One region of the Gordonia sp. 11cp genome, then DNA from elsewhere that is predicted to be linked to it. Evidence: predicted binding sites of a transcription regulator. Region 1 holds the regulator's gene; the other holds the start of a gene.
What was found. Region 1 encodes LexA, which represses DNA repair genes until DNA is damaged. Its sites were predicted from a motif close to CGAACANNTGTTCG; they were not measured.

Region 2: AC3B6C_RS22380 (SAV_6107 family HEPN domain-containing protein) is a predicted target of LexA. The motif match lies at 5,457-5,470, and genes of this name have one in related genera.

Annotation. Positions count from the first base shown of each region.
Region 1 covers NZ_CM173437.1:4,088,361-4,095,592, forward strand. The annotation lists gene AC3B6C_RS18325 (PTS fructose transporter subunit IIABC) at 1-1,025, opposite strand, end outside; gene pfkB (1-phosphofructokinase) at 1,100-2,065, opposite strand; gene AC3B6C_RS18335 (DeoR/GlpR family DNA-binding transcription regulator) at 2,062-2,832, opposite strand; gene AC3B6C_RS18340 (phosphoenolpyruvate--protein phosphotransferase) at 2,983-4,692, shown strand; gene lexA (transcriptional repressor LexA) at 4,670-5,374, opposite strand; gene AC3B6C_RS18350 (LysM peptidoglycan-binding domain-containing protein) at 5,642-6,181, shown strand; gene nrdR (transcriptional regulator NrdR) at 6,281-6,772, shown strand; gene hrpA (ATP-dependent RNA helicase HrpA) at 6,746-7,232, opposite strand, start outside.
Region 2 covers NZ_CM173437.1:5,013,016-5,020,247, reverse strand. The annotation lists gene AC3B6C_RS22405 (polyprenyl synthetase family protein) at 1-719, opposite strand, end outside; gene AC3B6C_RS22400 (methylenetetrahydrofolate reductase) at 731-1,708, shown strand; gene AC3B6C_RS22395 (LppM family (lipo)protein) at 1,757-2,734, opposite strand; gene AC3B6C_RS22390 (phytoene desaturase family protein) at 2,911-4,530, opposite strand; gene AC3B6C_RS22385 (GNAT family N-acetyltransferase) at 4,533-5,207, opposite strand; gene AC3B6C_RS22380 (SAV_6107 family HEPN domain-containing protein) at 5,581-6,054, shown strand; gene AC3B6C_RS22375 (DUF3040 domain-containing protein) at 6,220-6,624, shown strand; gene mraZ (division/cell wall cluster transcriptional repressor MraZ) at 7,219-7,232, shown strand, end outside.

The sequences.
Region 1 (7,232 bases):
AGGCCGCCGGCGGCGACGAACGGGATCATGTAGCTCACACCGGTCATCAGCGCTTGGCGCGTGCGGCCGGCGAGGCCGACACCTGATCCCGACGACTCGTCCCCGCCGGCGTCCGCGCCGTCGGCGGTGACCCGTGTCGCGTTCGGGTTGCGTCCCGCCGCGACCGCCTCGGCGATCATCGCGTCGGGCTCGTTGATCGCGCGTTTCACCCCTGACGCGATGACGGGTTTGCCGCTGAACCGGTTGCGGCCCTTGACCCCGACGTCGGTGGCGAAGATGACCGCGTCGGCCGAGGCGATCACGTCCGGATCGAAAGCGGTCGTGGCCGAGGACCCCTGGGTCTCCACCGCGAACTCGACACCGGCCCGTTCGGCGGCGTACTTCAGTGCATCGGCGGCCATGTAGGTGTGGGCGATCCCGGTCGGACACGCGGTGATCGCGACGATCCGCGGCTTCGCCGGTGCCTGGTCCGAATCGCTACGTACCGGCGAGCTCTCGGACTTCGCGGTCGACACCGCCGTGTCCGCGGTCGCCGGGGAAGCGGTTGCCGGGGCAGCCGGAGCCGGGGGCGCGGGATCGACGGCTTCGTTGACCAACTCGATCACGCGCTCCTCGTTCTCCGCCGCGCGCAGCGAGGCCACGAAGTCGGGCCGGACGAGCGAGCGGGCCAGCGAGCTGAGGAGTTTCATGTGCGCGCTGGCACCACCTTCGGGGGCGGCGATGAGGAAGACCAGGTCGGCCGGCCCGTCCGGTGCGCCGAAGTCGACCTTGCGGGACAGTCGCGCCATGGCGAGACTGGCCGCGGTCACCGACGCGGTGCGGGCGTGCGGGATGGCGATGCCGCCGGGAAGTCCGGTCGCGGACTTGGCCTCCCGGTCGAGAGCGGCCCGCGCGAGATCGGCGGGATCGGTGGTCCGGCCGGCCGCGGCGAGCGCATCGGCCAGGGTCGTGATGACGGCGGCGGGATCGCCGCCGGCGTCGACGTCGAGACTCACCGTCTGTGCGGTGATGATCTGCTCGGTCATGGGATGTCCTTCGGTGAACGGGGTGGAACAGGGCGGGGGTATCGGGCGGGCGGTCCGGGTTACGGGATGTGGCGTCAGGTCATGCGGGCGGCTCCCGACAGTTCGGTCACCCGGACGCCAGGGAGGTCGAGGTGGTCGGGAGTCGGAGCCTGTGTTCCCGCCAGTGAGGCAGCCGCGGCGCCATACGCCACCGCCGACCGGAGGGACTCGGCGGGCGAGGCCCCGGTGCTCTGTGCGATGAGGAAACCGGCGAGCGAGGAGTCGCCCGCGCCGACGGTGCTGCGCGGGACGATCGGTGGAGGCGTCGCCGACCAGACGCCTGACGCGGTGACCAGGACGGCGCCGGCGGACCCGAGCGTTGCCAGGACGTTGCCGCCGATCTGCTCCGCGATCGTGGTCGCGGCCTCCACCACGGGGCCGAGATCGTTGCGGGAGAGAGCGTCTCGGAGTATCGCCGGGTCGGCGCCGGTCAGCTCGGCGAGCTCGTCCTCGTTGGGTTTGATCAGGTCGACGCGACCGGCGACGACGGCACGGAGCGGAGCGCCGGAGGTGTCCACCGCCACCCGGCATCCGGCGAGGACGAGGTCGTCGGCGATCGAGCGGTACCAGTCATCGGGAACGCCGGGCGGCAGCGAGCCGCAGAGGGTGACCCAGTGCGCGGAGTCGGCGTGAGCGCGGACGAGTCCGACGAGTGCTTCGCGATCCTGCGTCGTCAGGGCGACGCCCGGCGCGTTGATCTTGGTGGTCGTCCCGTCCGACTCGGCGATGGTGATGTTGGAGCGGACCTCGCCGTCGACTGGCACCGCGTCGTAGGGGAGTCCGAGGTCGTCGAGTGCGGTGCGCAGCGGATCGCCCGACCGGGCGGGGAGCAGGGCACGGGTGGACAGACCGGCGGCCGCGACGACGCGGGACACGTTGACACCTTTGCCGCCGGGTTCGGTGCGGACCACGCCGGCACGCTGCACCTCGCCGCGGGCGAGCGGTGCGCCGAGTTCGAGGGTGCGGTCGAGGCTCGGGTTCGCGGTGACCGTCACGATCATGCGATCACCACCTCGACGCCGCGCGCGGACAGGGCCGCCGAGAAGGCCGGGTCGATCCCGGAGTCGGTGATGAGGACGTCGACGTCGTCGATCCCGGCGAACGAGGACAGGTCTTCGCGGTCCATCTTCGAGCTGTCGGCGAGCACCACGACGCGTTGCGCGGCCGCCACCATCGCCGCCTTCACCGCCGCCTCGTCGGGGTCGGGGGTCGACAACCCGTGGGACTCGCTCAGACCGTTGGTGCCGAGGAACGCGGTGGTGACGCGCAGCCGGCGGAGTGCGTCCACCGTCTCGACGCCCACGGTGGCCTGGGTGAGACCGCGGACGCGTCCGCCGAGAGCATGGAGGCCGTCGGGATGGGTGCCGGCCAGCAGACCGGCGATGGGCAGGCTGTTGGTGAACAGGGTGAGTCTCCGATCCGGCGCGGTGGCCTCGGCGGCGCGGTAGGTCGTGGTGCCGGCATCGAAGAGCACGGAACCGCCGTCCGGCGGCAGGAAGCGGATCGCCGCGCGGCCGATCGCGGTCTTCTGTTCGATCTGGCTCGACTCGCGCTCGTCGATCCCGAGTTCGCCCAGAGCCCGCATGACCTCGGCGCGGACGGCACCTCCGTGGACACGCTGCAGATGCCCGGCACGCTCCAGAACGGCGAGGTCTCGACGGACGGTCTCGCTGGTGACGTCGAATTTCTCGGCGAGCGCGGCCACGGATGCCCGCCCCGCGACGCGCACCTCGTCGACGATCGCCTGTTGTCTCTCCTCGGCGTACACATCGCTCCGATCTGAAGGTTCCAGCCACCCCGCTTGTTGAGGCGTGTTGGATTGGATGTTGTAGTAATTGTGTTTACGCCTGTTTGTGTTGACAAGTCAAGCACTTTTTGTAACGGTGGTCACATCGATAGTCGAGTGAGAGGCAAGACGATGGCGCAGATCCTGACAGGGACCCCGGTGGTTGGCGGACTGGCGCACGGTCCGGCGCTGTGGCCGGGCGAGCGGCCCGATCACTCGCCGGAGACGCTCGGCGTCGGCGTGGAGATCCCCGAGGAGCGGCGCGCCGACGAGGTGACGCGCTTCGCCTCGGCTGCCGGGGCCGTCGCCGCGCGACTGCGCACGCGCGCCTCCCAGAACACCGGGGTGGCCGCCGAGGTGCTCGCGGCGACCGCGGGGCTGGCCGAGGACCGGGGATGGATCGGTTCCGCCACGGCGCTCATCACCAAGGGCGCCTCCGCCGAAGCCGCGGCCGTCGCGGCCACCGAGCAGTTCGCGGCGGTGTTCACCAAACTCGGCGGGCTGATGGCCGAGCGGGTCACCGATCTCAACGACGTCCGCGACCGCGTGCTCGCCGAACTGCTCGGCCTGCCCGAGCCGGGTGTGCCGACACCGCAGGTGCCGTCGGTGCTGCTCGCCGACGATCTTGCGCCCGCCGACACCGCCGGCCTCGACCCCGCGAGCACGATCGCCCTCGTCACCCGATTGGGCGGCCCCACCAGTCACACCGCGATCATCGCGCGGCAGCTGGGCATCCCGTGCGTCGTCGCGGTCACTGATCTGGCCGAGATCGATTCCGGCACAACCGTTCTCGTCGACGGAACGACCGGCCGTATCGAGGTCGAGCCCGACGCGGACACGGCCCGGGCACGCGTCGAGGAGGACCGGCGACGCGCCGAGGTCGTCGCCGGCTGGACGGGTCCGGGGCGCACCGCCGACGGCGTGGGTGTGTCAGTGCTCGCCAATGTCGCCGACGGATCGTCGGCACGGGCCGCGGCCGGACACCCCGTCGAGGGTGTCGGACTCTTCCGCACCGAACTCGCCTTCCTCGAACGCGCGGACGAACCGTCGGTGGACGAGCAGGCCGGGATCTACCGTGAGGTCCTCGGTGCTTTCGACGGGCGGAAGGTGGTGATCCGCACCCTCGACGCCGGCTCGGACAAACCGCTCCGCTTCGTGACGCATCCCGACGAGTCCAATCCGGCGCTGGGGGTCCGTGGGGATCGAATCGCCCTGGCGCATCCCGAGATCCGCGCACATCAGCTCGACGCGATCGCGCTGGCCGCCGTCGGCTCGAAGGTCGCGCCGTGGGTCATGGCGCCGATGATCGCCTCGCCGGCGGAGGCGCGGGTGTTCGCCGCGGAGGTCCGGGGTCGGGGTCTGGTCGCGGGGGTCATGATCGAGGTGCCCGCGGCGGCGATCCTCGCCGAGGCCGTGCTCGCGGAGGTGGACTTCGTGTCCATCGGTACCAACGATCTGACGCAGTACACGATGGCGGCCGATCGGATGTCGGCCGATCTCGCCGGGCTGACCGACCCGTGGCAACCCGCCGTGCTCAGCCTGATCGCGGGTGTTGCCGCCGCGGGTGTCCGACAGGGAAAGCCGGTCGGGGTCTGCGGTGAGGCGGCCGCCGATCCGAATCTCGCCTGCGTCCTCGTGGGTCTCGGGGTGACCTCGCTGTCCAGTGCGCCCGCCGCGGCCGCGGCGGTGGGGGCCAGGCTCGGTGCGGTGACCACACAGGACTGCCGCGCTGCCGCCGACGCCGCGCTGGCCACATCCGATCCTGCCGCGGCGCGCGAAGCGGCCGCGGCAGTGCTCGACCGTTCGGTCGGCGGAGAGGTCAGATTCGCCGCATCACGGTGACGACCTTGCCGAGGATCACGGCGTCGTTGCCCGGGATGGGATCGAACAGTTCGTTGTGCGGCATCAGCCACACGTTGGCGCCCTGACGCTTGAAGGTCTTCACCGTGGCCTCGCCGTCGATCATCGCCGCGACGATGTCGCCGTTGTCGGCGACGTTCTGCTGCCGGACCACCACCCAGTCGCCGTCACAGATGGCCGCGTCGATCATCGATTCGCCCACGACGCGCAGCAGGAACAGCGAGCCTTCGCCGACCAGCTCGCGAGGAAGCGGGAACACGTCCTCGACCGCCTCCTCGGCCAGGATCGGACCACCGGCCGCGATACGACCGAGGACCGGCACGAAGGTCGGCTCCGGTAGCTGGCCGGTCGAGGGGGTCTCCGGCGACGGCGGCTCGCTCGGGGCGATGTTGACCGCGCGGGGTCGGTTCGCATCTCGCTTGAGCAGGCCCTTGCGTTCCAACGTTCGCAGCTGGTGGGCAACCGACGATGTCGAGGCGAGCCCGACCTCGTCGCCGATCTCGCGGATGCTGGGCGGATAACCGCGCTCGCGAACCGAGCGGCGGATCACCTCCAGGACCCCGAGCTGTCGCGGGGTGAGTGAGGCCTCGGCGGCGGCGACGTCGATCGGGGCCTCGTCGTCGACTCCCCGCGCTCGGCCGCGCCTGTCGCCGGTGTCACTCATGTTCGGTTCCTCTCGTCTTCGGAACGTGCAGGTAGATGGCCCGTGGGATGTCCGGTGGGGATGTTCAGCCGGGTCCGAGCCTAGCGGAGTGCGACCCTCACCTCAAACATTTGTTCGATGTGTCGCGAGACTTTGTCGGTGCGCCGTGCTACAAATTCGAACATCAGTGCATCGAACACCTGATCGAAGTTCGAACACCGACAGCACCACACACCACACCAGAAGATCTCACCCAGAGGATCTCGCACCGAACACTCGGAGGGCACCATGCGCACCGACACTCTCGTCGCTCCCGTCCGTACCGACCGTCCCGACACCGTTCGGGCGCGTACCGATCGCGCCGATCGCGTCCGGACCCGTGCCCCGCTGTCCGACGGTCGCCGCCCGGTCGACAACCGGCCGGCAGGCAACCGTCCGGCGGGCGGGTCACCGCTGACCCCGCGTGTCGGCGCCACGAGCTGCGGCTCGGCGGTGGGGTCCAGGGGCCGGGGCCCTCTCGCGCCGGATGCCGCGGTGTTCCGTCGCCGTCGCCGCACCGCGGTGGCGGTCCTCGCCGGCGTCGGGCTGGCGTTCGTCGTGTGGGTGTTCGGCGTCGTCGGCCAGAACTACTCGGACTCGATGACCCCTGCCGCCGTGAGTGCGGAGGTCGTCCACGTGCGCGCGGGGGACTCCCTGAGCACGATCGCCGGCCGGGTGGCGCCGGAGATGCCGCGCGAGATCGTGATCGACGAGATCGTCGCGATGAACGATCTGCCCACGAGTGCGCTGCAGGTGGGCCAGCCCCTGCTCACCCCCCGGTACCGCTGAGGCCGGGCGGTATCCTCGATGTCACAGGGGCCGGCCGAGAAGCGGCGGGGCGCACGGATTCGGTGCGTTCCAGCGTCCCGCGACCTGCGTGAGGACACGATGCGCTGCCCCTTCTGCAAGAACGACGACACCAAGGTCATCGACTCGCGTGTCGCAGACGAAGGGCAGGCCATCCGACGCCGCCGCTCGTGCGTGGAGTGCGGCCGCCGTTTCTCGACCGTGGAGAGCGCCGTGCTCGCCGTGGTCAAACGCAACGGTGTGACCGAGCCGTTCAGTCGCGAGAAGGTGATGCGCGGTGTCCGACGCGCCTGTCAGGGCCGACACGTCGCCGAGGACGCACTCGCCCAGCTCGCCCAGCAGGTGGAGGACACCGTGCGCGCCAGCGGATCGGCCGAGATCCCCAGCAACGAGGTCGGTCTGGCGATCCTGGGTCCGCTCCGCGATCTCGACGAAGTGGCGTACCTGCGGTTCGCCTCGGTGTACCGGTCGTTCGACTCGGTGGAGGATTTCCAGCGCGAGATCGACGACCTGAAGTCGGCGTCCGGCGGGCGGGCCGACACCGTCTCAGCCGAGCCGGTCCAGAGCTCGTAGGACCCGTTTCTCCGAGACGGGAAACGCGGTACCGAGACGCTGGGCGAACAATCCCACGCGTAGTTCCTCGACAAGCCACTGCGCTTCGTCGTCGACGATCGCCCGTCGGTGTTCCGGCACCTGTTCGAGTCGTTGGGCCCACCGTTCGACGACTCGATCGATGACCGCCACACCGGCCTGGTCGCGCGATGCCGACCCGGGCAGCGCCTCCAGACGTGCCTGCGCACCTTCGAGGTAGCGCGGCAGGTTCTCCAGGTGCCGTCGGGCGGTGGCTGCGACGAATCCGTCGAACACGAGGTGGTCGATCTGCTCGGCGACGTCGTCGGCGGCCAGCGAACCGGCGTGCCGGTCGATCGCCGCCCGGACCGGCGCCATTCGTTCGAGCGCCGCGACGGCGAGCGAGAAGTAGTCCGGTGCGGCCTCGGTGATCCGTGGCCGGATACGCTCCAGGAAGTCCGAA
Region 2 (7,232 bases), 920 kb from region 1:
CCCGCCATCCGTGCACCCAGTTCGAGTGGTCGCGCGACGGTGTAGGCAGCCGTCTTGAACTCCATCACCCGGTACGCGGCCTCGGTCGAGTCGTCACCGCCGGCCTCGTTCACGATGTCGAGGAACTGGCCGCCGAGCACCTCGGTCCGCATCGCCGCCCACGTCGCGCCCACGTCGACGGGCAACCGACGGTGGCCGCCGGTCTCGGTCGAAACCCCCGGCCGGTGCCCGTGGACCAGGTCGTCCGCCCACGCGAGTGCGAAGTCGCCGGCGAGGATCGCGGCCGCGACCCCGTGCGCACCGGGGTCCCCGGCCCACGCGGCGTCCGCGTGGCGCGACTCGAACTCCCGGTGCAGCGTCGGATGCCCGCGCCGGGTGTCGGACCGGTCGATGATGTCGTCGTGGATGAGCGCGCAGGCCTGCACGAGTTCGAGTGCCGCGCAGACCCGCAGTGCGTCACGCGGGCCGGGTGCGTCGTCCCCGACGGGGCTGCGGTCCGACGACGATGTCCCGCAGCGCCATCCGGCGAAGACGAAGACCGGCCGGATGCGCTTGCCGCCACGCAGGACGAACTCCCGGATCAGTTCGGCGGCCTCGCCGACCACCGGCGCGATCGCGGCGGTGGCGGGGACCGCGTCGGCGAAGAAAGCACGTAATTCGGCCTCGACGGCGCCCGGGACCGCATCGAGCGAGGTGGGCGTGGGGATCGTGGAGGTCACCCTGCCAGGCTATGCGACCAGCTCCGTACACTGTGCGAGTGACCCCAACCGCTCCCGCACCCTCGATCGTCGAACGCCTGTCCGCTCCGCACCGCGGTCCGGTCCCGTTCTCCGTCGAGTTCTTCCCCCCGCGTGACGCAGAGGCCGAGTCCCGGCTCTGGCGCGCGGTGCGCATCTTCGAGCGGTTGTCCCCGGCATTCGTCTCGATGACCTACGGCGCCGGCGGTTCCACCCGAGACCGCACCGTGCGTATCACCGGCGAGCTCGCCGCGCAGACCACGCTGCTGCCGGTGGCCCACCTGACCGCGGTCAACCACAGCGTCGCGGAACTTCGGGCGCTGGTCGGCGCCTACGCCGACCAGGGCATCACCAACATCCTCGCGCTTCGCGGCGACCCGCCCGGTGACCCGCTCGGCGAGTGGGTCGCCCATCCCGACGGCGTCGAGTATGCCGAGCAGCTCGTCCGGCTCATCGACACGCTGGGCGACTTCCACGTGGGAGTGGCGTCGTTCCCGGAGACCCATCACCGGTCGCCCGACATCGATCACGACACCCGCACGCTCGTCGACAAGCTACGAGCCGGAGCCGAGTACTCCATCACCCAGATGTTCTTCGACGTCGAGCACTACCTGCGACTCCGTGACCGCGTCGCGGCCGCCGATCCCGAGCAGGGAAGCAAGCCGATCATCCCCGGCATCATGCCGGTGACCTCGCTGGCCACCGCGCGGCGGATGGTCGAGCTGTCGGGTTCGGTGATCCCGCCCGACGTCGAGGAACGCTTCGCCAAGGCCGCGGGCAACGGCGCCGAAGAGGACCGCGCGTCGGTCCGCGCCGTCGGCATCGACTTCGCCACCGAGATGGCGCAGCGCCTCATCGCCGAAGGTGCGCCCTGCCTGCATTTCTGCAGCCTCAACTTCGCCAAGGCCACGACAGAGGTCCTGGGCCGCCTCGGCGTGGACGTCGACGCCGCGTTGCACGTTTCGGCCTGATCGGGAGGACCCGTCCCGCCGCGCCGGCTTCGACGCGGCCGGCCGGGATCACTTGTCGGCGGGCGGTGCCGTCCGGTCCGGTGCCGACGTTCCCGAGGCCGGACCCGACGCGGGATCGGCGGCAGCGGCGAGTCCCTCGCCCGAGATCGTCGACGGAGCTGTCGTCGTCGGGACCGGACGTCCGGGGCGTGGTCCGCGGTAGCGCTTGGTGTAGGCGATCCGGACGATCACCAGGACGACCACGACGCACAACAGCGCGACGAACCACGACCAACTGCTGACCGCGGCGGTCGCCGGATCCGGATAGGTGGCGTCGGCGCTGAAGTCCGACGGCTCGCCCGGTGCGGGTGTCCAGGTCACGGTCGATTCGCCGACCTGCTCGCCGTTCGTCGCGGTCACCGGCCCGCCGAAGGTGACGGTCAGCTGAACATAGTCGCGGTTCGGCACGAGCTCGGTCAGGTCGGTGTCACCGCGGAAACGCACCACCTCGCCGCTGCGTTTGGCGGTGAGGTCCATCGTCAGCGAGGTGTCGCCGTAGGCATCGGCCACGATGTCGCCGAGCTGGGCGAACTGTCCCGCGGTGAGATCGCTGAACGTTGCCCGCGCGCCCACTCGGGTGGCGGGATCGTCCTCGTCGGGGTTCCCCTCCGCGCCGGCGTCGTCGTTCCCGGCGGTCTCGGAGGAGGAGGGGGATTCCGGTTCGGCCGTGTCCTCGGGTCCGGCGCCGGGGGTCGACGACGGGTCGTCGGGTCGCTCGGGCGCCTGCCGGTAGTCGGTCACCGAGACCTGCCCGACCATCGACTCGGGCAGATCGAACTGCGGTGTCCCGCGTGGATTGTCCGGGGTGGTCGCCACGACCACGCTCCCCGAGTAGCGGTCGCCGACCGTCGTCGACCGCTCGAGACAACCGGCCATCAGGGGGGACAGGGCGACGAGGGCGACGGCCACCGCGGACGGCAGCAGTCGCCGGGCACGGCGGGACCCGGGCGCACCCGGTACGGGATTCGACGAACGCACGGTGCTCATCGTGCCAGACCCCGCCCGGAGCGCGGGTCACCGATCGCGCCGCGCCGCGTCGGGCCTCCGGCCCGGAAACCGCCCCGGCGATACGCCCCGCACAAGCGCAGCGGTGTCATATCGCTGTCGGCGGTCTCGCGTAGGGCGCTTATCCGGGACGCTTTTCGGATTCGATGGTCGGAGACTCAGGACCGACGGCCGAACCCCCGTCGCCGGCGTCGCAGGACCGCGTGGGCGGCGATGTACCCGCTGGCGCCGGTGACACCTCCACCGGGGTGAGTCGACGCACCGGCGAGGAACAGGCCGTCGGCACCGGGGACGCGGTGGCCCGAGAGGTCGGGGGTCGGGCGCCACATGAACATCTGGTCGATGGACATCTCGACGTGCATGATGTTGCCGCCGATCAGACCCAGTTCGTCGGCGAGGTCTCTCGGCGTCTGGATGTACCGGTGCGCGATCGACTCGGCGAAACCGGGTGCGTGGCGGTCGACCTCGTCGCAGACCGCCTTCGCGGCGCGGTCGGCCGCGGCGGGCCAGTCGCCCTCGGCCAGCCGGTACGGATGCCACTGTGCCCAGAGATTGATGACGGAGCGGCCCGGCGGTGCGAGCGTCGGGTCGATCGCCGAATAGCTCATCGCGACCACGGCCGGACGCGGCGGGAGCTCGCCCACCGACGCCGCGGCGTGGGCCCTGGTGAGGTGGGCGCGGTCGGTGACCAGCAGTCCGAGAGCGGAATGGACGCCGTGCTCGGGCAGGTCGCCGGGCAGATCCCGGTAGTCGGGCAGGCTCGTCGTCCCGAGCCGCACGGCCATCCCGATTCCGCTGCCCACGACGATGGAGCGTCGCCACCGATCGATGATGCCGGCGTCGTAACCGCCGGCGGCGAGCAGATCCAGCGTGGTCAGCACGTGGCAGGCGCTGATGACGGTCCCGGTGCAGCGGGATTCGCCGCTGCGGGTGACCACTCGCCAGTGGTCACCGCAACGGGCGACGGAGATCGCGGGGTCGCCGCACGAGACCACGCCGCCGTCCGCGCCGATCCGATGGACGAGCGCATCGGTGAGGGCACCGCTGCCCCCGATCGCGCGACCGGGCGGAATCCGGTGCATGAGTGCGGCGAAGCCGATCATCGGTGCGGTGCCCGGCGCGCTCATGGGCGGACCCGACTGGGCGCCGAACCACGCGAGTCCGGCCTTGAGCTGCTCGGAGTCGAAGTACTCGTCGAGCAGGGAATCGCCCGAGGCCATCAGTTCGGCGGTGAGGTTGAGCACCCGGCCGCCCCGCCGGCCGAAGACCCCGGTGCGCGCCGTGGTGGCGGTGCCGCCGAGGCCGCCGAAGGCGCGGCCGAATCTGCCCAGCGTCGCGGGTTGGTAGAACGCGTCCATGACCGCCCGCGCACGTGGCGTCCACGTCGCGACGAACCTCCGGTAGGCAGCGGCATCGGCTGCGCCACAGGCATTCTCGATCGACGCGCAGGTTGCGTCGAGGTCACTCCGGAAGATGATCGGCGGGGCCGTCTCGGTCGCCGGGACGAATGCCCACGGATCGCAGTCGACGTATCGCAGGCCGTGCGCGGCCAGGTCGAGGTCGTCGAGGACGGGGGAGTGCCGGATCATCAGGTGCGACGACGACCCGCGGTCGACCCGGTGTCCGGGGAACCGTTCGACGGTCGAGACGGCGCCGCCGGGGATCTCGTCCCGCTCGAGGACCTCCACCTCCCGCCCGGCCTGCGCCAGATAGGCCGCGGCGATCAGGCCGTTGTGGCCCCCGCCGATGACGACGGCGTCGCGCCGCGTGCCGTGCATCGCTAGCTCCCGGTTCCGGTGCGTCGGGCCGCGGCCGGCGGTTGCAGCTCCAGCGGGAGCGGGCGTCCGAGGAAGGCGAACGGACGTGGGTCACCGGTGAAGGTGAAGTGACGCAGGACGTCGGTGAATCCCATCCGCCGGTACAGCGACCATGCGCGGTTGTCCTCGGCGGGGATCTCCGGTGTCGAGAGCAGGACGTGGCGCTCGGGGCGGTCGGCGAGGAGCCGGGCGAGCAGCCATTGTCCGATCCCTCGTCCCTGGGCGGTCGGATGCACGTGTAGCTCGGTGAGTTCGAAGTAGTCGCGGGCGATCGCTTCGACCGTCTCGGGCGGCCGGCCCGTCTGGCGGAGGCCGAGCCGCAGCTGCTGATTCCACCACTGGCCCGTCGCGCCGGTGTAGCCGTAGGCGATCCCGACGAGCAGGTCGTCGGGTCCGATGCCGACCGGCGGACCGACCCGACGTCGCGCGGCCGGCATGGTCCGCGCCTCGTACGGGCTCACGGTCTCGACCGCGCCCACCGCACGCCATCCGGGCCGGGCCATGTGCTCGCGCCACAACCCGGCGCGGTGGATCTCGGTTCCGCGCGGATAGTTCATCGCGGTCACGTAGATCTCCAGTGCGGGCTCGAGCCAGGCCCGGGCGTCCTGGCCGGTCAGGCTCACCAGACGGATCGTCAACGGACTCCCGTTCTCTGCGTCGTCATCCTGTGGGGCGTCGTCGACCCGCGTACGCCGGTCGCCGGCGCGGGGGCGGCGGCGCCGTCCTCTCCCGGGCATCGCATGGCGGGCCACTTCCGGGAATTGTCCTATCGATGATGCACACTCGGCAGGAATCGGGTCGCAGGTGGTGGCGTTGTACTTCGCGGCGGCGGTTTCGGGTCACAGATGTCTTGAACACCGACGCCGGGCTAGCTATATTGAACTTGTCGAACGGATGTTCGATGAATGTGCCTCCGCAAGCTGTTCGCGCACATCCACGACACGGTCCGGCGGTGGACGAGGGAAGCGTCTGCCGCCGGACACAAACATCACGCACGAGGAGGAGAACGCCATGGCCAGGCATCGCAGCGCCACAGCTCTCACCCACGCGGTTCCCGTCGATCCGGTGATGGTCGGCCGCGCCCGCGACCTCCTCGAGCGTGCGCACCTGCTCCTCGACAACGCTGACGGCGTCGAAGACGGCGCCGAACGTTTCCGTCAGCTCTATCTGGTGGCCCTCCGCGCATCGGGGGCGGCCCTCGCCGTCCATGAGCCGGTGGGGACCATCCGGCGCAAGACGTCGAACGCCTGGACCCGCATCGGCGTGGTCGCACCAGAGCTGGCGCCGATCGCTGCCCGGTTCGCCTCGCTCTCGCCGGTTCGGATGAAGATCGAGTCCGGGATCATCCGCACGGTCGATCCCGACAGTGTGGCGGGGATGCGACTGCTCGTACTCGATTTCCTCCGACAGGTCGAGACGATGGTCATCGCCTACGAGCAAGGAAAACTCGGTTCCGAGGCCCTTCAGATCGGGGCGACGGCGTGAATCCGGCCACACTTGGTCGTTTATCGCACCGGCCGGTCATCCGCAACGGCGAGTAATGGTGGTCGTGGTCGATTTCACCTCGTATCATGGGACGATATAGGCGCAGACGCCTTTCCGGTCGCGGGTGACCTTCGTCGGCGTCACGGATCAGTAGAAGGAGGGTCGGTGCCACTTTCGGAGCACGAGCAACGCATGCTCGAACAAATCGAGAGCGCGCTGTACGCGGAAGACCCCAAGTTTGCGTCCAGTGTCAAGCGTCGACGTCTGGGGAGGTCGAGCGGTCGTCGTCGCCTGCAGGCGGCAGCGGTCTTCGTCGTCGGCCTGGTGATGCTGGTCGGCGGACTCATCGTCGACATCACCATCGGCGGGTTCCCGATAGTGAGCCTGCTGGGCTTCCTGGTGATGTTCGGGGCCGGCCTCTTCGCTCTGTGGGGGGACAGCGGCACCGCCGAGTCCGGTTCATCGGCGCCCCGGGCCGGGAAGAAGCAACCCGGGTCGTCCGGCGGCGGCAAGCGCAAGCTGTCGGAACGCATGGAAGAGCGATTCAATCGCAGGTTCGAGCAGGAGTGATCCGCTGATCTCGACTCCGCGTTCGTCGATCGGCTGACCGACCCCGGCGACAACCGCGTCGCCACCGCGACAACCGCATACGACAAGAGCCGCGTACCCCACGGGTACGCGGCTCTTTCATGCTTCCGTTCACCGCCTGGGCACCGGACGGACCATGTGGCGCACGGTCGGCGGGATCGGACGCACAGTCGACGGATCCGGACGCACACAGTCGACGGATTCGGACGCACAGTCGACGGATTCGGGCGCACGGTCGACGGTCCCCACGACGCCCCACCGGCGTTCCCCACTTCTCCCCACACGAGCGCCCCACTATGCCCCACCTTCGCATTTGTCCCGGTCATTCTGACCTCTCTGGTATCGCCAGACCCCTCTTGTCACGGGTGCGAGTGCCGAATTCCGTCGGCGACGCGCCGCGACACGTGCTTCACTCGCCGCGTTTCACTGCTCTGAACTGCGAATTTGTTGAGCGTGGGGGAATCGGGGGGTGGCGGGGGTGGAAAGTGGTGGAAAGTGGGGTACTGTGGCATCACTGGGTGAAGCGGTCCACCACAGCGCAGGAAGCGCAGATCCCGGTGGGCAGGAGGTGTCGACGTGTCCGTGCGATT